DNA from 2 places in the Paenibacillus sp. GYB004 genome. Region 2 is predicted to be linked to the other one. Evidence: predicted binding sites of a transcription regulator. Region 2 holds the regulator's gene; the other holds the start of a gene.
What was found. The regulator LexA, encoded in region 2, represses DNA repair genes until DNA is damaged. The targets are predictions, from matches to a motif close to CGAACATATGTTCG.

Region 1: the regulator LexA is predicted to act here: its motif matches at 6,739-6,752, upstream of uvrB (excinuclease ABC subunit UvrB).

The regions. Positions count from the first base shown of each region.
Region 1 is NZ_JARBDB010000050.1:42,554-53,892, forward strand. It holds gene ftsX (permease-like cell division protein FtsX) at 1-685, shown strand, start outside; gene PV433_RS21370 (murein hydrolase activator EnvC family protein) at 724-1,908, shown strand; gene PV433_RS21375 (S41 family peptidase) at 1,995-3,449, shown strand; gene PV433_RS21380 (PDZ domain-containing protein) at 3,657-4,949, shown strand; gene PV433_RS21385 (flagellar motor protein MotB) at 5,123-5,893, opposite strand; gene PV433_RS21390 (flagellar motor protein) at 5,886-6,671, opposite strand; gene uvrB (excinuclease ABC subunit UvrB) at 6,839-8,836, shown strand; gene uvrA (excinuclease ABC subunit UvrA) at 8,959-11,339, shown strand, end outside.
Region 2 is NZ_JARBDB010000047.1:100,021-111,359, reverse strand. It holds gene PV433_RS19055 (hypothetical protein) at 1-163, opposite strand, end outside; gene PV433_RS19050 (extracellular solute-binding protein) at 357-1,748, opposite strand; gene lexA (transcriptional repressor LexA) at 2,096-2,719, shown strand; gene PV433_RS19040 (hypothetical protein) at 2,910-4,454, opposite strand; gene PV433_RS19035 (hypothetical protein) at 4,714-4,971, shown strand; gene glnA (type I glutamate--ammonia ligase) at 5,077-6,414, opposite strand; gene PV433_RS19025 (MerR family transcriptional regulator) at 6,430-6,840, opposite strand; gene PV433_RS19020 (methionine gamma-lyase family protein) at 6,921-8,174, opposite strand; gene hflX (GTPase HflX) at 8,177-9,493, opposite strand; gene PV433_RS19010 (diguanylate cyclase domain-containing protein) at 9,573-11,339, opposite strand, start outside.

The sequences.
Region 1 (11,339 bases), on a different contig from region 2:
GCGGGACATCGCCTCCTTAGCCGCCGTAAAAAAAGTTACTTACGTATCCAAGGAGGAAGGGCTCGAGCTGCTGCGGGACAAGATGGGCGCAGAGGGCAAGGAGCTTTTGGAAGGCTTCGACGGGGAGAACAACCCGCTGAACGATTCGTTTACGATTGAAGTGAGCGATCCGCCGCTGGTCGGACAAGTGGCCGAACAGATCAAGGCGCTCGACGCACAGAACAACCCTCCGCTTATTTACAAAATCAACTACGGCAAAGGCACCGTCGACACGTTATTCAAAATTACCGACATCGTCCGCAACGTAGGTCTTGTGTTCGTTCTGCTTCTCGCGTTTACCGCAATGTTTCTTATCTCGAATACGATCAAGATTACGATTGTCGCACGCAGGCGGGAGATCGGCATCATGAAGCTGGTCGGAGCGACGAACAGCTTTATCCGCTGGCCTTTCTTCATAGAAGGCGCTCTGCTCGGCATCATCGGATCGGCGATCCCTGTAGGCGTTCTGCTGTGGGGATACGCGGAGCTTCTCACGTATACGAAAGTACAGCTCGGACTGATGCTGATCACTCTGATCCCGGTTCACGAGCTTATTTTGATCATTCCCGCACTGCTGCTGGGCATCGGCGTGATGATCGGCATATGGGGCAGTATTTTGTCCGTTCGCAAGTTTTTGAGAGTGTAACAATTGGTCGGCCCAGACGCCAAGGAGGAATTCCTGTCTTGAAAAAGGTAAAAATATCGCTTATCGCCGTCTGCAGCTTATCCATGCTGCTTATGTCCGCGCCAAAAGAAGGGTATGCTATTACCAATGCTGAAATCGACCGCCAGCTCCAGCAAATTCAGAAAAAAGAGGCGGAAACCGCCAAAAAGCAGCAGGATGCGGACAAGCTAAAATTGGATATTGCCGCACGCAAGGAGCAGGAAGCGAGCAGCATTCAGGAGCTGTGGAAGCAGATCGAGGAACAGGGCGACAAGCTGAACGAAATTCAGAAGCAGATCGATACGTCGGCGACGCACCTGATGAAGACGACGGAAGAGCTTCAGGAAGCGGAACAACGCGTCGAGACGCGCGATCAGCTGCTCAAGTCCAGAGTGCGGCTCATGTATACGAACGGTTTCATCTCGTATATGGATGTATTGCTTGAATCCACCAGCTTCAGCGACTTTTTGGACCGGTACCACGCGCTCAAATCGATTGTCAGTCAGGACAAGGATATTCTGGAGGCGAACAAACGGGATCGCGAAGCGGTGGCCCAGAAGAAAGTTCAGGTGGAGAATCAGCTTGAGGAAATCCGGTTGCTGTACGCCGAAAACGAAAAGATCAAAAACGCACTAGTAGTGAAAGAAAAGGATAAGGAAGTGCTGATCGCAAGCCTGGCCAAGCAGGAAAAGGACCTCGAGCATATCAGCGAGGAAGCGGAAGCGCAGCTGAACAACCTGGCCAAGGAGAAATCGAAGCTTTGGGCGGAGCGCAACAAAAACAACAGCAAGCAAACGTTCGTGTACAGCGGTGGAACCTTAAGCTGGCCGCTGCCAGGCAGAACGACGATCTCGTCCGGCTACGGATACCGGGTCGATCCGATCAACAAATCGGACGCCAATCATAAGGGCATCGATATTCCGGCGCCTGCAGGAACGCATATCCAAGCGGCTGAAGCCGGAACGGTCATTATCGCCCAGTGGGTGAACGGCTACGGCAACACGGTCGTCATCGATCATGGAGGCGGCTTGCAGACATGGTACGGGCATAGCCGGAAGCTGCTGGTAGAGGAAGGCGATCAGGTGAAGCGCGGGCAGTCGATCGCCGAAGTAGGCTCTACGGGGCGTTCTACAGGCAACCATCTGCACTTTGAGGTACGCAAAAACAATGCGCCGGCCGATCCGCTCCCTTATTTGAAAAAATAACGAACCGTGCTTATATTTGAACGGCTGGCATCATACAATGGAAACAGCGCAGACAGACAAGCCATAAGAGGCGGTGAGAAAGCACGATGTTCTGGAAAGGTCGCAATCTGTATATTTTCGTGGCGTTTATGCTGTTGGCGATGTTCGCGAGCAGCGTGCTGACGCTCACGATCGTCGGTCCGTTTTCGTTTGCCGAGCAGGGCAAGAGCGTATCGGGAGGCAAGGCGGAACAGTCGGGATTTACAACCCAGGAGCTGAAGAAGCTCTCCACGACCTACGAATTGATCAAAACCCAATATTTGCACGAGGTCGATAAGACGAAGGTAATCGACGGCGCCATCCACGGAATGCTGGGCTCCCTGAACGATCCGTACACGACGTACATGGACCAGAAGGAAGCGCAGCAGTTCAACGACATGCTCAACTCCACGTTTCAGGGGATTGGAGCCGAAGTGTCGCTGGAAGACGGCAGGGTGAAGGTCGTTTCCCCGATCAAAGGATCGCCGGCGGAGAAGGCGGGCATCCGGACGAACGACATCATCATGTCGGTTAACGGAGAGAAGCTGGACGGGCTGACGTTATCGGAAGCGGTGATGAAAATCCGGGGCACCAAGGGCTCTCAGGCGAAGCTGCAAATTATGCGGGCCGGAGCCGAGCCGATCGAGATCGTGGTCGTACGCGACGATATTCCAATCGAGACGGTGCACTCCGAAATGATGGACGGTCAAGTCGGCAAAATCGACGTCCGGGAGTTCGTGCAGAATACGGCGAAGACGTTCAAGGAACACTTAAAGGCTCTCGAGGATCAGGGGATGAAAGCTCTCGTCATCGACGTCCGGAACGATCCCGGCGGTATGCTGAACGCAGTAGTGGATATGCTCGATCCGTTCGTGGCCAGCGGCAAGACGGTCGTCCAGGTCGAGGACCGCAACGGGCAGCGGGAGAAGACGGTATCCAAAGGATCGAGCAAGCCGTATCCGATCGCCGTGCTAATCAATAACGGAAGCGCGAGCGCCTCGGAGATTATGGCGGGAGCGCTGAAAGAATCGGCCGGCGCCACGCTGGTCGGAGAGAAGACGTACGGCAAAGGTACGGTTCAGGTTACTTACCAGCACGAATTGGGCGACGGCAGCAATATTAAGATGACGGTCATGAAGTGGCTCACCCCGAACGGGAACTGGGTGAATGAGAAAGGAATCGAACCGGATCTGACGGTGGATCAGCCTTCCTACTTCAAAGCGTCGCCGATGTCCAAGAAAACGACGCTCAAAACCGATACGCTCGGGGACGACGTCAGAAACTTGCAAATGATGCTTGAAGGTCTCGGCTACAAGCCCGGACGGATAGACGGCTATTTCAGCGAAGCTACCGCTCAGGCGGTCAAGTCGTTCCAAGGCCAGCACGGTCTGCCGGCTAACGGTGAGGTGGACGTCGCAACGGCTAACAAAATCGAAGAAGCGATCACTAAAGAAATCCGCGATCCCAAAAACGACCTGCAATTAAAAGCGGCGGTCGAAGCGATGAAGAAGGCGATCAAGTAGGAGCCGGAAGCATAGGGGCAAACGATCGGATATCGGAAAACGCTGGAAAGCTGCGGGAAACGGCAGGAATTCGCGATCGCAACGTCGAACCAAGAAGGGGAGGCTGATGGTTTATCAGCCGTCCCTTCTTTTTTTGTTGGATTTGGTGCGTACTCCCTTTGCAGCGGAGAGAGGGAGATAGTTTGTGCATAAAGGAGCGGTGCCTGGATGGAAATCGTGGCCGAACTGGCGCGAGGCGTACTGCGCGCTTTGCTTCAGCTTGCTGCTCAGCCGTTTTACTATATCGGGATTTTATTCGTTATTTTGCAATATCACAAACAGATCGTGCTGGAACGCAAGCTGTTCTCCACCCGGCTGCACTCGATGCTGGATACGGCTTGGAAAACGGTCCTTTGGGGCATTGCTGCAGGGATGGCGGCATCGCTCGTCATGGCGTTCGTCGGCGCAACGGTACCGGCCGGCGCCTTGATCTGGTTGTGGGTATTGTCGGCGCTGCTGGCGGTATTCCGGATACGGTTTATATGTCTGGCCTACTCCGTCGGGGTATTAGGAATGCTGCACGTCATTACAGGCTGGTTTCCGGGGCTGGCGGAGATTCCGTACGTGGGTGCGGCCGTTAAGCCGCTGCAGAGCTTGCCCATCTCTTCGCTTCTCGCTTTAGTCGGCGTTTTGCATTTGCTGGAGTCGTTTTTCGTCAGAAAGCAGGGGGCCGACATGGCTATGCCGTTGTTCGTGGCGGGCAAGCGAGGCAAGGTGATCGGCGGCTATCAGCTTCAGCAGTTTTGGCCGGTGCCGCTGCTGCTGCTGGTGCCGGTTCAGTCGGCCGGTGCTGCGGTAGCGCTGCCATGGACACCTTTGTTCGGAGGGGAGATTTGGAACGCGGGCTGGACCTTCGCCGCACTGCCGGTGATGCTCGGTTTCGCCGAACGGACGGTGACCCGGCTGCCGCAGCAGAAGGCGAAGCGGAGCGCGTCGCTCCTGTTCTTCTACTCGCTGGCCGTGTTGGCCTTGGCGGCGGGGGCCGAATGGCTGCCCGGATTCGTGCTGATCGGTTCGGTTCTGGCGATTGTTCTGCACGAAGCTTTACTGTGGTGGAGCGGGCGGGAGGAGGCGGAGAAGCCTCCGTATTACGTGCATAACGAGCAAGGGCTGCGAATATTGGCCGTGCTGCCCGGCAGTCCGGCAAGTGAGATGGGGCTTGTTGCCGGGGAAATCATTCATAAGGTGAACGGTATACGGGTCCGGACTAAGGAGCAGCTGCATGAGGCGCTGGGCGTCAACGGGGCATTTTGCAAGCTGGAGGTGATCAATACCGAAGGGCACAGCAAGTTCGTTCAGAGAGCTCTTTATTCGGGCGATCACCATTTGCTGGGCGTCCTGCTTGCTCCCGACGAGAAGGTGATGTATTACCTGGAAGAGCGAAACGTCAACTGGTTTACGAAAGCCGGACGGCGGAGCCAGGCGGTACCTCCCGCAGCGAAGGAGAGCGGAGCGCTGTAGGCGGCAGGACCCGGGCATCCGTCCGTCGAACGGCTGGATTTGGAAGTCCGGCCGGCCGGGTTCTTCCGGGATTAATGAAAAACTCCAATTCCACTCATCATGGAACTGGAGTTTCTTGCTTCTAGAACGATTTCAGAGCCGCATCTAGCTCTGAATTTGTACTTGGGTTACTTCTAATCGTTCCGCAGCACGACGATTTCGACTCTGCGGTTTTTTTGCCGGTTCGCTTCGGAATCGTTAGGCGCAACCGGCTTCGTATCGGCATAAGCTGAGGAGATGAACGTACCGGCGTCCAGCTTGGCCGTATTGACGAAGTAGCGGATGACCGACACCGACCGGGCTTGCGAAAGCCCCCAGTTGTCCTGATAAGCCGAGCCTGTGGCGAGCGGCAGGTCGTCCGTATGCCCCTCGATGCTCACTTTCGTATCCAGGGTGGGAAACAGGCTCGCCAGCTTCTCCAGCACGGGATAAGCCCCTTGCTTCAGCTCGGCTTTGCCAAGGTCGAACAGAAACAGGTCGTTCAGCTTGATCGCGATGCCGCGGGGGGTATCGCTGGCGGACAACTGCTCCTCCAGATGCTGATCGGCAATATATTGCTGAACGATTTTCAGCAAATTTTGCAATTCCTTCTCTTTTTCTTTCTCGGGATCGGAGTTTGGCTCCGTCTTGGATTCCGGCGGCGGCTGCGTCTGGTCTCCGGACTTCGGGTCCCCGGGAATCGCCTCGCCCATAATGCCGGTCCCTTTCGGGATGACCGAGGAGCCGTCGTTGAACTGCATCTGCAGCGCTCTGGACAACGTGTCGTATTTGGCCGAGTCGATCTTGCTCATCGCATACAGGATGACGAAAAAAATCATCAGCAGCGTAATCAGGTCGGCATAGGTGATCAGCCACCGCTCGCTGCTGGAATGAGAACCGGACGGCTGCTTGCGTCTCCTAGCCATCGGCGTTCGCTTCCTTCCGAACTTGCGCCTCCGTGTCGAGCAGCAGGAAGGACGTCAGCTTTTTCTGGATCATCTGCGGGTTATGTCCCGCTTGCAGGGCGAGCAGCCCTTCGAGCATCATCTCCATCTCGGCGATTTGCTCTTCGCTGCGGACTTTGATCTTGCTGCCGATCGGCAAGTAGATGACGTTCGCGCTGGCGACGCCGTACAAGGTGGCCGCGAACGCTACGGCAATCGATCCGGCGAGCGATTCGGGGTCGGACATGTTGCTCAGGACGTGGATCAGACCCATGACCGTACCGATAATCCCCATCGTCGGAGCGTAACCTCCGGCGGCTTCGAATATTTTCGCATAGCTGGCATGCAGCTTTTCTTTCGCTTCGATCTCAACTTCGAGAATTTGCCGGATCAGATCCGGGTCCGTGCCGTCGACCACCATCTGCAGTCCGTCCCTGAGAAAAGCGTTAGGGTGCTGCTGAGCGCGGTCTTCTATGGCAAGCACGCCCTCCCGGCGGGCGATAACCGCCATCTCGACCAGTTCCTCGATCAGCTGCTCCGGTTTTGTTTTCCTTTCGCTGAACGCCATGCGGAGTGCTTTCGGAATCTGCTTCAGCTGCGATTTCGGGAAGCTGACGACAACCGCGCCGATCGTACCTCCGAACACGATAATGGCGGCGCTTAATACGAGCAGACCGTTGATATGGCCTCCATCCAGCAGGAAACCTCCCACCAATGCCAGCAGGCCGAGCATTATGCCTAGAATCGTAGTTAAATCCATGAAACAGACCCACACCCTTTGTTTGAAAATTTGCAACAATTCGGAAAAAGAAGTATAATATCTGATGAGAACAAACATTCGGTAGACCCTGTCGCATGTCATACCATATATCGGTAATTGAAGAAAGAGTCAATAGAGTCGAAAGACCCAGAGCGAGGGATAAAGCGATGAGCGATATCGTGCTCCACAACAAACCGTTTCAACTGGTTTCTCCATTCCAGCCTCAAGGCGATCAGCCTGGGGCTATTGACGAGCTTGTCCGCGGACTGCAGGAGGGCAAGAGATATCAGACGCTGCTTGGCGCGACCGGAACGGGGAAGACGTTTACGGCCGCCCAGGTGATCGCCCGGGTGAACCGCCCGACGCTCGTCATTGCGCATAACAAGACGCTGGCGGCTCAGCTGTGCAGCGAGTTCCAGGAGTTTTTCCCCCATAACGCCGTGTCGTATTTTGTCAGTTATTACGACTACTACCAGCCGGAGGCGTATATTCCTTCGAGCGATACGTACATTGAGAAAGATTCCAGCATTAACGACGAGATCGACAAGCTCCGCCACTCCGCTACGAGTTCGTTGTTCGAACGCCGCGACGTGATCATCGTTGCCAGCGTATCGTGCATTTACGGTCTCGGTTCCCCGATGGAGTACCGGAATCTCGTCTTGTCGCTTAGGACGGGGATGGAGCGTCCGCGCAACGAGATTTTGCACAAGCTGGTCGACATCCAATACCAGCGGAACGATCTGAACTTCGTGCGCGGAACGTTCCGCGTGCGGGGAGACGTCATCGAGATCTTCCCGGCCTCCAGGGGCGAGCAGGCGATTCGCGTCGAGCTGTTCGGCGATGAGATCGAGCGGATTACCGAAATCGACGTGCTGACCGGAGAGATTCTCGGCGAGCGGGATCATGTGGCGATCTACCCGGCGTCTCACTTCGTCACCCATGAGAACACAATGAAGAAGGCGCTGGTGGACATCGAGCGCGAGCTGGAGGAGCGGCTCGAAGAGCTTCGTTCCGAGAACAAGCTGCTGGAGGCCCAGCGGCTGGAGCAGCGGACCCGGTACGATCTGGAGATGATGCACGAGATGGGCTTCTGCTCCGGCATCGAGAACTACTCCGGACCGCTTACGTTCCGCGAACGCGGCGCTACGCCATATACGTTGCTCGACTATTTCCCCGACGATATGCTGGTCATCGTCGACGAATCGCACGTATCGCTTCCGCAAATCCGCGCGATGTACAACGGCGACCGGGCGCGGAAGGAAGTGCTCGTCGATCACGGCTTCCGCCTGCCGTCGGCGCTGGATAACCGCCCGCTGCGCTTTGAGGAGTTCGAACAGAAGATCAGCCAGGCGATCTTCGTCTCGGCTACGCCGGGCCCGTATGAGCTTGAGAGCTGCCCGACGATGGTGCAGCAGATTATCCGGCCGACAGGTCTTCTCGATCCGATTATCGAGGTGCGCCCGACGAAGGGACAGATCGACGATCTGATCGGCGAGATCAACGAGCGGATCGCCAAGGACGAGCGGGTGCTCGTGACGACGCTGACCAAGAAAATGTCGGAGGATTTGACGGATTATTTCAAAGAGCTCGGCATTAAGGTCCGTTATCTCCATTCCGATGTCAAGACGTTTGAACGGATGCAGCTGCTGCGCGAATTGCGGCTAGGCACATTCCATGTGCTGGTGGGCATCAACCTGCTGCGGGAAGGGCTCGACTTACCGGAAGTATCCCTCGTCGCCATATTGGATGCGGATAAGGAAGGGTTTCTGCGTGCCGAACGGTCGCTCATTCAGACGATCGGACGGGCGGCGCGGAACGCGAACGGCCGGGTTATTATGTACGGGGACAAACGGACCGACTCGATGGACCGGGCCATCCGCGAGACCGAGCGGCGTCGCGCGATCCAGATCGAGTTCAACGAGAAGCACGGCATCACGCCGCAGACGATTCAGAAGCGGGTGCACGACGTCATCGAGGCCACGAAGGTGGCGGAGCAGAAGGCCGATTATTTGGCCGGCGTGAAGTCCGAGAAGATGTCCAAGAAAGACCGCGCCTCGCTGATCGAGCGTCTCGAAGCGGAGATGAAGGAAGCTGCCAAAAGCTTGCAGTTCGAACGTGCCGCCGAGCTGCGCGATGCGATATTGGAGCTCAAAGCCGCCCTGTAACGGCGGCTCTTCTTCGCGGCGGAGCTGGAGAATGTTTCAACCGGGCGGCCGGTTTTCAGTCGTTTTTAACGGTGTTATGATGAAGGAATGAATGGCTCTACCCACGGAAAGGATGGTTCACAGTGGCTCAAGACCGCATCGTGATCAAAGGAGCGAGAGCTCATAATTTAAAAAATGTTGACGTAACGATACCGCGCGACAAGTTCGTCGTGTTGACCGGGTTAAGCGGCTCCGGCAAATCGTCGCTCGCTTTCGATACGATCTACGCGGAAGGACAACGCCGCTACGTCGAGTCGCTTTCCGCTTACGCCAGACAGTTTCTGGGCCAGATGGACAAGCCGGATGTCGATTCGATCGAAGGATTGTCCCCGGCCATCTCCATCGACCAGAAAACGACCAGCCGCAACCCCCGGTCTACAGTCGGTACGGTTACGGAAATATACGATTACCTCAGGCTAATGTTCGCCCGGATCGGGAAGCCGCACTGCCCGGATCACGGCATCGAGATTACCGCACAGTCGGTCGAGCAGATGATCGACCGGATTATGGAATATCCCGAACGGACGAAGCTGCAGATCTTGGCGCCGATCATATCCGGACGCAAGGGCGAGCATACGAAGCTGTTGGCCGACATTCAGAAGCAGGGCTTCGTTCGCGTCCGCGTTAACGGAGAGATCCGCGATCTGTCTGAGAAGATTGAGCTGGAGAAAAACAAGAAACATTCGATCGAAGTTGTCGTCGACCGGATCGTCGTGAAGGGCGACATTCAGGCCCGGCTTGCGGATTCGCTGGAGACGGCGCTGAAGCTGGCCGACGGCCGGGTGATCGTCGATGTGATGGAGCAGGAAGAGCTGCTGTTCAGCCAGAAGCTGGCGTGCCCGGAATGCGGCTTCAGCATCGATGAGCTCGCTCCGCGGATGTTCTCGTTCAACAGCCCGTTCGGGGCTTGCCCGGATTGCGACGGTTTGGGAGCGAAGATGATTGTTGATCCGGATCTTCTCGTACCGAACCCGTCGATGACGATCGAGGAGGGCGCGTTCGAGGCTTGGGCGGGAAGCACGTCCAACTATTATCCTCAGTTTCTGGCTGCGGTGTGCGAACATTACGGGATCCCGCGGGACGTTCCCGTTGCCGAGCTGTCGGCGGACCATATGAAAAAGATTATGTATGGAACCGGCGGCGAGAAGGTCAAATTCCGTTACGAGAACGATTTTGGCCTGTCCAAGGAGGCGCTCGTTCCGTTCGAAGGAATCGTCCGCAACCTGGAGCGGAGATACCGCGAGACCGCGTCGGACGGCATCCGCGAGCATATCGAGCAATATATGAGCGCGAAGCCGTGTCAGGGTTGCAAAGGCCAACGGCTGAAGCGGGAGACGCTGGCCGTCACCGTCGGCAATAAAAATATTGCGTACGTGACCAATCTGTCGATTGGAGATGCGGCCGATTTCTTCGGCGGACTCGATCTGACGGAGAAGGAGCGGACGATCGCCCATCTCGTACTTAAGGAAATCGAAGCCCGTCTCGGCTTCCTGGTTAACGTCGGTCTCGATTACTTGTCCCTCAGCCGTTCGGCCGGTACGTTATCCGGCGGCGAGGCGCAGCGCATCCGTCTGGCGACCCAGATCGGTTCCAGCCTGATGGGGGTTCTGTACATCCTGGATGAGCCGAGCATCGGTCTGCATCAACGGGACAACGACCGTCTCATTCGTACGCTGGAGCATATGCGCGATCTCGGCAATACGCTGATCGTCGTCGAGCATGACGAAGATACGATGATCGCCGCGGACTATATTATCGATATCGGACCGGGTGCCGGCATCCATGGCGGACAAGTCGTAGCGCAAGGAACGCCGAAGGAAATTATGGAAGATCCGAACTCGCTTACCGGCCAATATTTGAGCGGCAAGAAGTTCATTCCGATCCCGAGTCCGCGGAGGAAGCCTAACGGAAAGTGGCTGGAGGTCAAAGGCGCCAAGGAGAACAATCTGCGAGGCGTTAACGCCAAAATACCGCTCGGCGTATTCACTTGCGTCACCGGCGTATCCGGATCGGGCAAAAGTACGCTGATCAACGAAATTTTGTACAAATCGCTCGCGCGCGATCTGAACAAAGCGAAGACACGCCCGGGCGAGCATAAGGAAATAGTCGGCCTGGAGCATATCGAGAAGGTTATCGAGATCGACCAGTCGCCGATCGGGAGAACCCCGAGATCGAATCCGGCCACGTACACAGGGATGTTCGACGATATCCGCGACGTATTCTCGGCTACCAACGAGTCGAAGGTGCGAGGTTACAAGAAAGGCCGGTTCAGCTTTAACGTGAAAGGCGGACGCTGCGAAGCGTGCCGCGGAGACGGTATCATCAAGATCGAGATGCACTTCCTGCCGGACGTCTACGTGCCGTGCGAGCAGTGCAAAGGGAAACGGTACAACCGCGAGACGCTCGATATCAAATACAAAGGCAAAAGCATCGCCGAGGTGCTGGAGCTGACGATCGAGGACGG
Region 2 (11,339 bases):
GACCGAACCCGTACGTGGCCAAATTTACCGAATCGCCCATAACTCCCTCCTTGATGAACGACTGTCCCGCTACCGCAACACCGGCTCCTCCAAGGGCCGCAAGCAAGCTCCTTCTGGAGATCCGTTTAGGCGGCCGCGCATGTTCTACGTTCCGTTCTTCCATCCCTGTTCCCTCCTCGAATCGATCGTTATCCAGCTCCGACGGAGTGCCTGGTCCCAAGCCGTTCATTCCCGGTTGCCGTAAGCAGGCCGGATCGCCGCTACTAGTCCCATTTCCTCATGTACCGATTCGCCCGCTAACCGGTTATGCCGCCTAATCGGCACCGCCTAATCGTAACTCCGTCATCCCGTACCTTTTACCCGGGAACATGCTCTTCCCGCTCCGATAACGCTTCGGCCATACGCTCGCACAGCTCGCGCTCGTCGATCAGATCGGCCCAATAAGCCCGCACATGCTTGAAAATATGTGAATACGACAGCGCCGGGATGCCGAGCGAGGCGTGCGTCCGGTACGAAAACATCATTTCCCGGTACATCGAATATCGGCCGGGCACTGCAAACGCCTTCTTATTCGGGGACGAATCCGCTCCCCAGTGGCTCGGGATGCTGAGCGTGTGGCTGCCGATATACTGCTGGCCCGGCAGCGACGTGAGGAAGTCGGCAAGCAGCATCGCTTCCTCCGGATGCCCGGTTTGCTTGAGCACTCCTACACCTTGAGAGATCATCAAAGTGATCGGCTCGTTCATGTAAGGAAGCGGAGATACGTCGTATTCCAGACCGGGAGACTCCTGCCAATCGTTCATTCCCATGTAACTGTTGATAACCATCGACAGCCGGCCTTCCTGAAACATCGCATTGATCTCCCGGTTGTTCTCCGATAAGAACATCGGGAAAAAATCGCGGTTGCTGATAATACTTTTGCACAGTCTCGCCGCGTCCATCAGACGGGAGTGCCGGAGCGATTCCGGGCTGCGGCCTTCCTGCCGGAGATCTTCCCCCGCCTGGAGCCAGAAGAGCGGCCAGCGATTTTCATTCAGCAAATAAAAGGCGAATCCGAATCTCCCGTTCCCGTTCGTAAGCTCGATGGCGTTACGGACCAGGTCGTCCCAGGTCCAGCTGCCGTCCGGCTCGGCCAAGCCCCGTTCGCGGAAATGCCGCTTATTGTAACAAAGCACGATCGGGGAAAAGATGATCGGGTACACATAATGCATCCCGCCGTCCTTGAACAGTCCCGAAAGGAACGGGTAGATCTCCCGCTTCTCCGGCAAAGGGGCGAACAGGTGAAGATGACCGCTCTCTTTCATTCGCTGAAATTGAAGATGGTTGATGACGATCGCATCGAATTCCGCCAGCTTCCGCTGGTCGCCCGGTCCGCCGAGATCCGATACAAACGGCACAAACTCAAGCTCGATCCAAGGATAGCGCTTACAAAAAAGCTCGGCGAGTCCGGATAATTTCATATTGACCTCATCCGTACGGTTAATCCCGACGGTCAAACGAACCGTCTCCCGCTTCGCCAGCACCCGGCTGCCAACCCGCGGGATCTTCTCGATCCAGCCTTCTGCATTCAGTATGTCCAGCCCTTTGCGAACCGACTTGTTGCTTAATCTGAACATCTTCGCCTGCACAAGCTCCGAGGGCAGGTAGTCGCCGGTTGCATACTTTCCTTCCAGAATGTCTGCTCGAAGCGTCTGTACCATATGATCCAGCTGTTTCTGAAATTGCTCATGCGTCGGTTTTTTCTTCAATCACCGGTCCTCCTTTGCTGCACCGTATATCTCCCTTACATCCGTCTTATCCCATCCGGAACACATCCTCTCCTTCGGCGATCGACCCTGATGTATATAACAATTACAGAAATATACATTACAGATTGCTATAATTGTTATATTTTTCTTGATTTCATTATAAAATGGCCCAATATAGGAGTCAACGATATCATGTACACTACAAACGAATACTTTATATACATCAGAACGACATGCGACCGGATGGTTGAATTCTCCAAGACCCATACTCGAACTTATGTTTGTACGAACTCGAGTTCTGTGGTATAATTTACCCATATAAAATGTCCGTAATGGGAGTGATGATCGTGAGCAAGGTTTCCAATCGCCAACAAGCGATACTGGAATTTATCAAGAACGAAGTACGCGATAAAGGCTACCCGCCTTCCGTAAGGGAAATCGGCGAAGCCGTCGGGCTTGCGTCCAGCTCTACCGTACACGGTCATTTGGACCGGCTCGAGAAGAAAGGTTACATCCGCAGAGACCCGACCAAGCCTAGAGCGATCGAGGTGCTCAGCGCCCATGACGAATCCGCTTCCGTATTTTCCTTCTCGATAGCGCGTGTACCGGTAGTCGGCAAAGTAACGGCTGGTATGCCGATTACGGCAACCGAGAACATCGAAGAATATTTCCCGCTTCCGAGTCATTTCGTCGGCGACCACAGCGTATTCATGCTTCGCGTCGTCGGAGAAAGTATGATCGAAGCCGGCATTCACCATAACGACTACGTTATCGTTAAGCAGCAGCCGACCGCGAACAACGGCGATATCGTCGTCGCCATGACCGAAGATGACGAAGCGACCGTCAAGACGTTTTACAAGGAGCGCGACCATATTCGGCTCCAGCCGGAGAATCCGTCTATGGACCCGATTCGTCTCCGCAACGTAACAATTCTGGGGAAAGTAATCGGATTGTTCCGCGACATTCATTAGTCTCATGTTGGCTCGTCCCTCTTACGGGACGAGCCATAAACCGTACGCCAAGAGAGCCCTGCCGGATATCCGGTCAGGGCTCTGGCTGTCTAATCGCACTGACAGCTGTCTTACGCACCTTGTATTCGTGATACGTGCACTGTCCGGCCGCAGCCAGATCCCCCGACCGGTTCGCTCGGGGTAGCGGGGATCAGTGTACTTTCAAGATCGCATAGCCATGGCCAGCAGTAATACTGAAGGTGATGCCGTCGCTGTCTACTATATCGTTTTGAAGCGTAAAGTTTACGTGATCGATTACAGATACGGTTTTCCCGATATGTTCGGGGAGCTTGAGATTCGCTCCGGTAACGGGGACATGGTAATCGATGTACACATATGTATCTTTGTCGTCTTGAACTACGCTTAGATTGGTGGCTTTCCCCACCTCAACCGGCGACAAGTAATTCCGGTACCCCATGAACGTTTTGTAGTCCCCGGCATTTAAGATCAGTCCGCTCATCGCGATCGGATAGCTTTTCCTCGTGCTGCGCATATCCCAGCCTCTCGATGTTTGAGCCGCCCGATCGGCGTTTTTGCTGTTCGTTTTGTCGACGATATATCCCATTGTAAAACCCACCTTTCCCAGCCCGCTGCCGTCCCGCAGCCAGTCGACATATCGGTTGGGAGGCTTGGCCGGGTCTATATAATCGGATGGGCCATATACGAGATTCATACTGTAACCGGTCATATCCACTATATTTTGAAAATCCTGCCCGCTTTTGCTCTTCACATCCGGCATATAACGGCTGAGCGTATGACCGGACAAACTCATCGGCATCGACTGCAGAAAGCCGCAGTCCATGACTTGCAGCTTCTGCAAAGCCTTGAAGTTATGCGAGATATGACAGCGGCCGCCCTTCCTGAACGTATACACGATCGAGAGCCGAACAGCCCCCGCTACCGAATCGTTCGCATAACTCACTCCCGGATGGGATTGCGCGAAATCTATGATCGCCCTGTAGTCCATAATGTGATAGGATTCGTGCACCTTCAGAACCGTACCGGAATACATCCCGTCCTCCGTGATTTCCTTGCCGTCCAGCATATATTGCACCTTTATGTTGTTAATGGACGGATAGAGCTGAGCCCCCGGTACAAGGACGTTAACGTTCACCGGCTGTGTATGGACCGCACCGCATACAGGAGTGAGATCTTGCTCGGGTTGGACAAGCAGAGCGGATACGATCCCGTTCGTCACCGTATACGGGCACCCCCATGTAAGATGATCGCCGTTTACGTCCAGCAGCGTGTAGATTCTCGCCCCATCCGTCCATTGCGATCCCAGATCGTCCGCCGTTTTGTCGTGTCCGGCCATGGACACCTTCACTACACACGTATACCCGTGGTTCGCCCCTACCGTATTGAAAGTACGGACAGGCGTTATATCGTCATGGTTGGCATGGACGATCTCCGACCCGATTCGAGTCCGGATAAAGTTAAAGCTGCCGTTGCGAGACCCGCTTCGCGACGTTTCGATCGTAATGGTATGGGCATCATCAAAGCGGCTTGAGATGTGGAAAAGCTCACCGCTCTTGGTCACCACGATATCTGCGCTCGAATCAACCAAGCCGGCTGCAGAAACGGGCACAGGGCTTGTCAACGCCGCTCCGCCGCCCGGACGTATCGCTTCATTACCCGCAGTAGCCGAGCCATTCCCGGTTTTTGTACTAATTCCCGATGAATCGGTCCAACTCATTCGTTCGTTTACCTCCATCCGCAGGGGCTCCGATTACTCGGGCGAGGTGTTGCGTCAGAGTTCATCGTAACATGGGATCATCGGCTTGTGTACTGTATTCCTGATCACTTTTACAGCATATCCGACCCGCCCCCCTGTTTCACCCGAGCCCTATCCCCCGGCGAGCCGGGCAATCGCCGTGCCCCCCCGGTGCTTCTCTCCGTAAACTGTCGTTGCGGGTTACGATCCCCGCAGAAATGACCGATAGGAGAGAGATGGCATGTCTAAGGAGATTCAAATAAATTCGGGCAGACGGGTGTCTCCCGCCAGGCAGAGAAGGATTAGAAGAAACGCCCTGCGTCTGGTAGGAAGAGTTGTTGTCGTGCGGACCTTATTTAATACGTTTACCGGCTGTTTGGTAAGCGTCGGGGCCAACTCGATCCGCTTGCGCATCTATAGCGGTGTAAACCGGGTGTTTATTACGATCCGTATTCCGATCGGCATCATCCTGGACATTTTCCGGTTCCGGTGCTCCTGAATCCCGCGTGAGTGCATAACGCAAATTTTTCGCCGAGCTGCCGGTCCGACGGCCGCAACCCAAAAAAATCCCCGCCGGCCATTACGCCATGCGGGGATTTTACGATTAATACAACGTCATATACTGATCGCGTTCCCAGGAATGAATCTGGGTGCGGTACATATCCCACTCGATTTCTTTCAGCTCGATAAAGTGAGTGAGCGCATGCTCGCCCAAAGCTTCGCAAATCACTTCGTTATTCATCAGCTCGACGATCGCCTCGTGCAGATCGGACGGCAAGCTCGGGATTCCTTGTTCTTCGCGCTCTTCTTCGGACATGACATAAATGTTGCGGTCGGTCGGAGCCGGCAGCGGAGTTTTGTTCTTCACTCCGTCAAGACCTGCTTTCAACATAACGGCCAAAGCCAGGTATGGATTCGCCGCAGGGTCCGGGTTACGCACCTCTACGCGTGTGCTCAGTCCGCGGGAAGCCGGAATCCGGATCATCGGGCTGCGGTTGCTCGCCGACCATGCGACGTAACAAGGCGCTTCGTAACCCGGTACGAGCCGCTTGTACGAGTTGACCGTCGGGTTCGTAATCGCCGCGAAGGCGCGGGCATGCTTCAGCACGCCGGCCATGTAGTGACGAGCCGTAGTGCTGAGGCCGAGCTTGTCGCTCTCGTCGTAGAACGCGTTCTCGCTGCCTTGGAACAACGATTGGTGGCAATGCATACCGGAACCGTTCACCCCGAACAGAGGCTTCGGCATAAAGGTAGCATGCAGTCCGTGCTGGCGGGCGATCGTCTTGACGACGAGCTTGAACGTCTGGATCTGGTCGGCCGCTTTAACCGCGTCTGCATATTTAAAGTCGATCTCGTGCTGACCCGGCGCCACTTCATGGTGCGATGCTTCGATCTCGAAGCCCATTTCCTCCAGCGTCAGAACGATCTCGCGGCGGCAGTTCTCGCCAAGGTCGGTAGGCGCCAGATCGAAGTAACCGCCCTGGTCGTTCAACTCCATCGTCGGATTGCCTTTTTCATCGGTCTTGAACAGGAAAAACTCCGGCTCAGGCCCCACGTTCATCGCCGTGTACCCCATCTCGGAAGCCTCTTCCAGCGCACGCTTCAGAATGCCGCGCGGATCGCCCGGGAACGGCCGTCCGTCAGGCAAGTACACGTCGCAGATGAGACGGGCAACGCGATCTTCCGTGACCCAAGGGAAAATAACCCACGTATTCAGATCCGGATACAAATACATATCGGACTCCTCGATCCGCACGTAGCCTTCGATCGAGGAACCGTCGAACATCATTTTATTGTCGAGCGCTTTCTCCAACTGACTGCGCGGAATCTCGACGTTTTTGATCGTGCCGAGCAAGTCAGTGAATTGAAGACGGATAAAGCGGACGTTTTCTTCCTTGGCGATGCGTAAAATATCTTCCTTCGTATAATGCGTTTGAGACACGGAATAATTCCTCCTTTATTTAGTAAAAAAACGGGACAGCTCCCCTTGGATGAGGGAAACCTTGCCGCGGCGGTTGCCGGTCAACAGATCCTGTTTCAACATTTTGTGCAGTTGGGAATCGGACAGCTCCTTGCGTTTTACCTGCGTCTCGTCCGTGATGACCGTCGCCTCTTCGGAGTCCTTATTCACCGGATTAAGCACTTGCTTAATACCCGCGATGTTGACGCCCTTCTCGATCAGCGCCTTAATCTGGAGCAGACGTTCAACGTCGTTGAATGAAAATAAACGTTGATTCCCGTCCGTCCTGGCCGGAACGATCAGCTCATGCTGCTCGTAGTAGCGTATTTGGCGCGCAGTCAAATCGGTCAGTTTCATGACGCTTCCGATTGCGAATAAAGCCATGTTGCGGCGAATTTCGTCGCTCATTGTACACCACTCCGACATGTAAAGGATATAAGTTCATTGTACATATCGAACATAAACATGTCAATGCGTGTAAGGTTTAATTACAACAATCCTTTATTCATCATATTGGAAAGGGCCATCACGACGCCCCACTTGACATGGGCATAAGTGAGTCCGCCCTGCATGTATGCAATGTACGGCGAACGGATCGGCGCGTCTGCGGAAAGCTCCAGACTGCCTCCCTGGATGAACGTTCCCGCCGCCATAATGACGGGGTGTTCATAGCCGGGCATCTCCCAAGCTTCGGGGACGACATGGGAGTCGACCGCCGCCGCTTTCTGAATGCCTTGAACGAATGCGATCAGATGGTCCGCCGACGTGAAACGGATCGCCTGTATGAGATCGGTCCGCTCGTCGTTCCAACGCGGATGGGTGTCGAAGCCGAGCCGCTCGAACATCGCGGATGCGAATACGCTCCCCTTGAGAGCTTGTCCGACAAGATGCGGCGCGAGGAATAGGCCTTGGAAAAAGTCTCTCGTCACCCCAAGCATCGCTCCGACCTCGCCGCCGATCCCGGGAGCTGTGAGCCGGTACGCCGCCAACTCCACTAACTCCTTTTTGCCGACAATATATCCGCCGGTCGGAGCGATTCCCCCGCCCGGATTTTTGATCAGCGAGCCGGCCATCAGATCGACCCCGACTTCGGTCGGTTCGGCTTCCTCCGTAAATTCTCCGTAGCAGTTGTCAACGAATATGATCGCAGAAGGAACAAGCTCTTTGACGAACCTCACCATCTCGGCGATTTGGGCGACCGTATAGGACGGTCGCCAGTCGTACCCCCGTGAACGCTGGATGCCGACCACCTTGGGCGGGTCCGTCCTCAGCTTGTCCGCGAGCCGGTTCCAGTCCGGCATCCCGTCCGGGGACAGCGCCACTTCGTCATAGCGCACTCCCCAGTCCTGCAGCGATCCGGTCCCGTCTCCCGGCTTGCCGATCACTTTATGCAGCGTATCGTACGGCTTGCCGGTCATATACAGCAGCAAGTCGCCGGGACGCAGCAGGCCGAACAGCGCCGTGCCGATCGTATGCGTGCCGGAGACGAAGTGAGGCCGGACTAGGCCCGCCTCCGCTCCGAACACATCGGCATATACGAGATCCAGCACTTCGCGCCCCCGGTCGTTATAGCCGTAACCGGTCGAGCCTGCGAAATGATAATCGCTTACTTTATGTTTCTGGAAAGCGCGGATCACTTTCCATTGGTTGTGGTCGACCCGCTTGTCGATCTGTTTCAGCTTCGGCTCCGCAAGCGCTTCGGCTTCCTCCATCAGCGCGCCGATTTTGTCTGGTACGTTCATGTTCAGTAGCTCTCTCCCTCTAGCTGTATCGCTTCCTGCGCTATAAAGGCCTGAAGCATATATCCTTGTTTCTCGAATTCGGTTTGCTTCACACGCACGTCAAAGCGGATGTCGTCCCCTTCGATTTCCTGCTCCAGCACATCGCCAAGCCTGTAGACGAGCGAGATCAGGTCGCCCCGGGCGGCAGGAATTAGAAACCGCTTCGTCCCGCCCATCAGTTTCTCCTGAATCGAGAGCTTCAGCAGCTCCAGATCCGTCGCCGAGAACGCGGACACCTTCAACGAATCGCCGTCTGCGCTTAGCAGCCCGCCGCTTCCATCCGTCGCCATATCGATTTTATTGAACACGGTAATGCGCGGTTTCCCTTGAGCTCCAAGCTCGAGCAGCACTTCGTCGACAACGGCCATTTGCCTTTCCCTCATCTCGCTTGCGCTGTCGACCACGTGCAGGATCAGATCGGCCTCATTAACTTCCTCCAGCGTCGCACGGAACGCAGCGACCAGGTCATGCGGGAGATTTTGGATAAAACCGACCGTATCGGTCAGCACGACTTCCTGCCCGCCGGGCAACCGGAGCGCTCTGGACGTTGGGTCCAGCGTGGCGAACAGCTGATTCTCGGCGTATACGTCCGCCGACGTCATCCGGTTCAGCAGGGTCGATTTTCCCGCATTCGTATATCCGACCAGCGCCACCTGGTACACGCCGGTTTTTTTCCTCCGCTCGCGGTGCAGTTCCCGATGCCGTTTCACTTCCTGGAGCGAATGGCGCAGCTCGCTGATCCGGTTGCGAATATGCCGCCGGTCCATCTCCAGCTTCGTTTCCCCGGGACCTCGCGTACCGATGCCCCCGCCAAGACGCGACAAATTCACTCCGTGTCCGGACAGCCGGGGCAGCAAGTAGCTGAGCTGCGCCAGCTCCACTTGGAGGAAGCCTTCGCGGGTTTTCGCCCGCTGCGCGAATATATCGAGAATCAGTTGAGTGCGGTCGATAATCTTCAGGTCCAGCGCATGCTCGAGATTGCGGACTTGCGCCCCGGAAAGCTCCTGGTCGAAAATCGCCGTATTGGCTCCGAGCTGCACGGCAAGATCGCGCACTTCCTCCGCTTTCCCTTTGCCGATAAACCATTTCGAATCGATCGAGTCCTTCGATTGTACGACCGAATGAAGCACTTCGACTCCGGCGCTGTCGGCCAGACGGATGAGCTCTTCCAGCGAATGCTGGACTCTGTCGTCGGATAACCGGTCCCCCTTCAGCACCAGACTGACTACGATCGCTTTATCCAAAGCTTCGCCGGCTACTTCGTGAACCGGTGGTTTCATGCCAACACTCCTTCACAGACCCTCAATTGTATTATTGTACCATACTTCTCCAGTACCTTTCATATAGGAAAATGAAAGGCTATACTCGGACCAGCCGGTCTTCCTGCGCCGCACCTTCCCGGATCGGGAGCTCGACTTCCACCGTAGTCCCTTTGCCCGGAACGCTTCGGATCGTCAACCTTCCACCGTGGTTCTCCATAATGTTATTGCACACCATCAGGCCAAGCCCCGTTCCTTTATCTTTGGTCGTGAAAAAGGGTTGTCCGATCCGCGAGATCAGCTCATCCGATATGCCGTCGCCTTCGTCCTGCACGCGTACGACAACGTCCTGCTCGGACAATAACGTCGTAACGGTCACTTCGCCGCCGTCCGGCATCGCTTCGATCGCATTTTTCAGCACATTGACGAACACTTGCTTCATCTGGTTCTCATCGCAGCGGATGACCGGGAGATCCTCCTTCTCCACGATGACGATCCGCACCTTGTTGAGGATCGCTTGCGTATCGAGCAGCGTCACCACATGACGAATGACTACCCGAATATCAGTATCCCCAAAAAGCGTCTGACGCGGCTTGGATAGCAGCAAAAATTCATTAAGGATCAAATTGATCCGGTCTAGCTCCGTCAACATGATCGGATAATACGACTTGTTCTCCTTCGGGGACGATTGCAGCAGCTGAATAAACCCTTTCAGCGCAGTAAGCGGGTTGCGAATCTCGTGCGCCAAACCTGCGGCCAATTGCCCCATCACCGCGAGACGGTCGGAGTTGCGCAGCAGCTCTTCGGATTTTTTGCGGTCCGTAACATCTTTGGCCACTCCGTATATGCCGACGATTTGAAGATCGGCGATAATCGGTATGTTCGTCACGTCCACTTCGACCGTATAGCCTTCTCTATGTATGAGCCTCAGCTCCAGATGCACGGAGTTGCCTTCCATCGCTTCCTGAAAAGATGTCAACGCTTTCAATCGGTCCTGAGGATGTATGAGCCCGACGAACTGGCGTCTGGTCAACTCCTGGGCGGAATATCCGAGCAGCCCGGAGACGGCGGGATTAATCGCCAGCAGCTTGCCTTTACGGTCGAACGTACAGATCGGCGCCGGATTATGCTCGATCAGGTCGGCCGTTTTGCCGAGATAAGCCGGCAGCTTATGCTGCAGCTTATATTCATACATATTCAGATCGGCACCGTGCAGCAGTTCCTCGATATGTACCGTCTCTTCGGTTGACGATACCGCTACGCCGACCGAAAAGGACAACGATACCGGAGGCAGCCCGTCGTCGGGGATAAACGACTTGCCGTTCAGCTCGTCCAGCAGCTTTTGCCGCATATTCTCAAACCGGGGAGCATCCTCGACGATGACGACAAACTCGTCCCCGCCCAGCCTCCCGGCGATACCGTTTACATCACGAATCATCTCCCGCAGGTAGTCGGCGACAAGCATAATGACGCGGTTCCCGATCATGTGGCCGTAGGTGTCGTTGATTTGCTTGAAAAAATTCAGATCGATCAGCAGCACCCGGACCGTCCTGCCGTCGTCCAGCAGTCTTTGACCAAATTGCAGCGTCTGTTGCAGCGAAGCAAGGCCGGTCAGCGAATCGATTCCGCTCAGGTGGCGGTACTCGTTTCGTTCCTGCTCCAGATGTTTAATATAAGAGGCGAGGAGAATGTTGGCCAGAGCAATAAACGAGAAAAAAACCAGGTGGGCGATCCGCGCGAATGGTTCCGAGTCGTCGGTGACGGTATACAGATGGAGGCCAACCGCAAGCGCGGCCACTAGCATATACAGGGGATTGGGCATTAGGAGAGCGTACATAAGCAACAGCGGGTAAGCGATGAACAATTC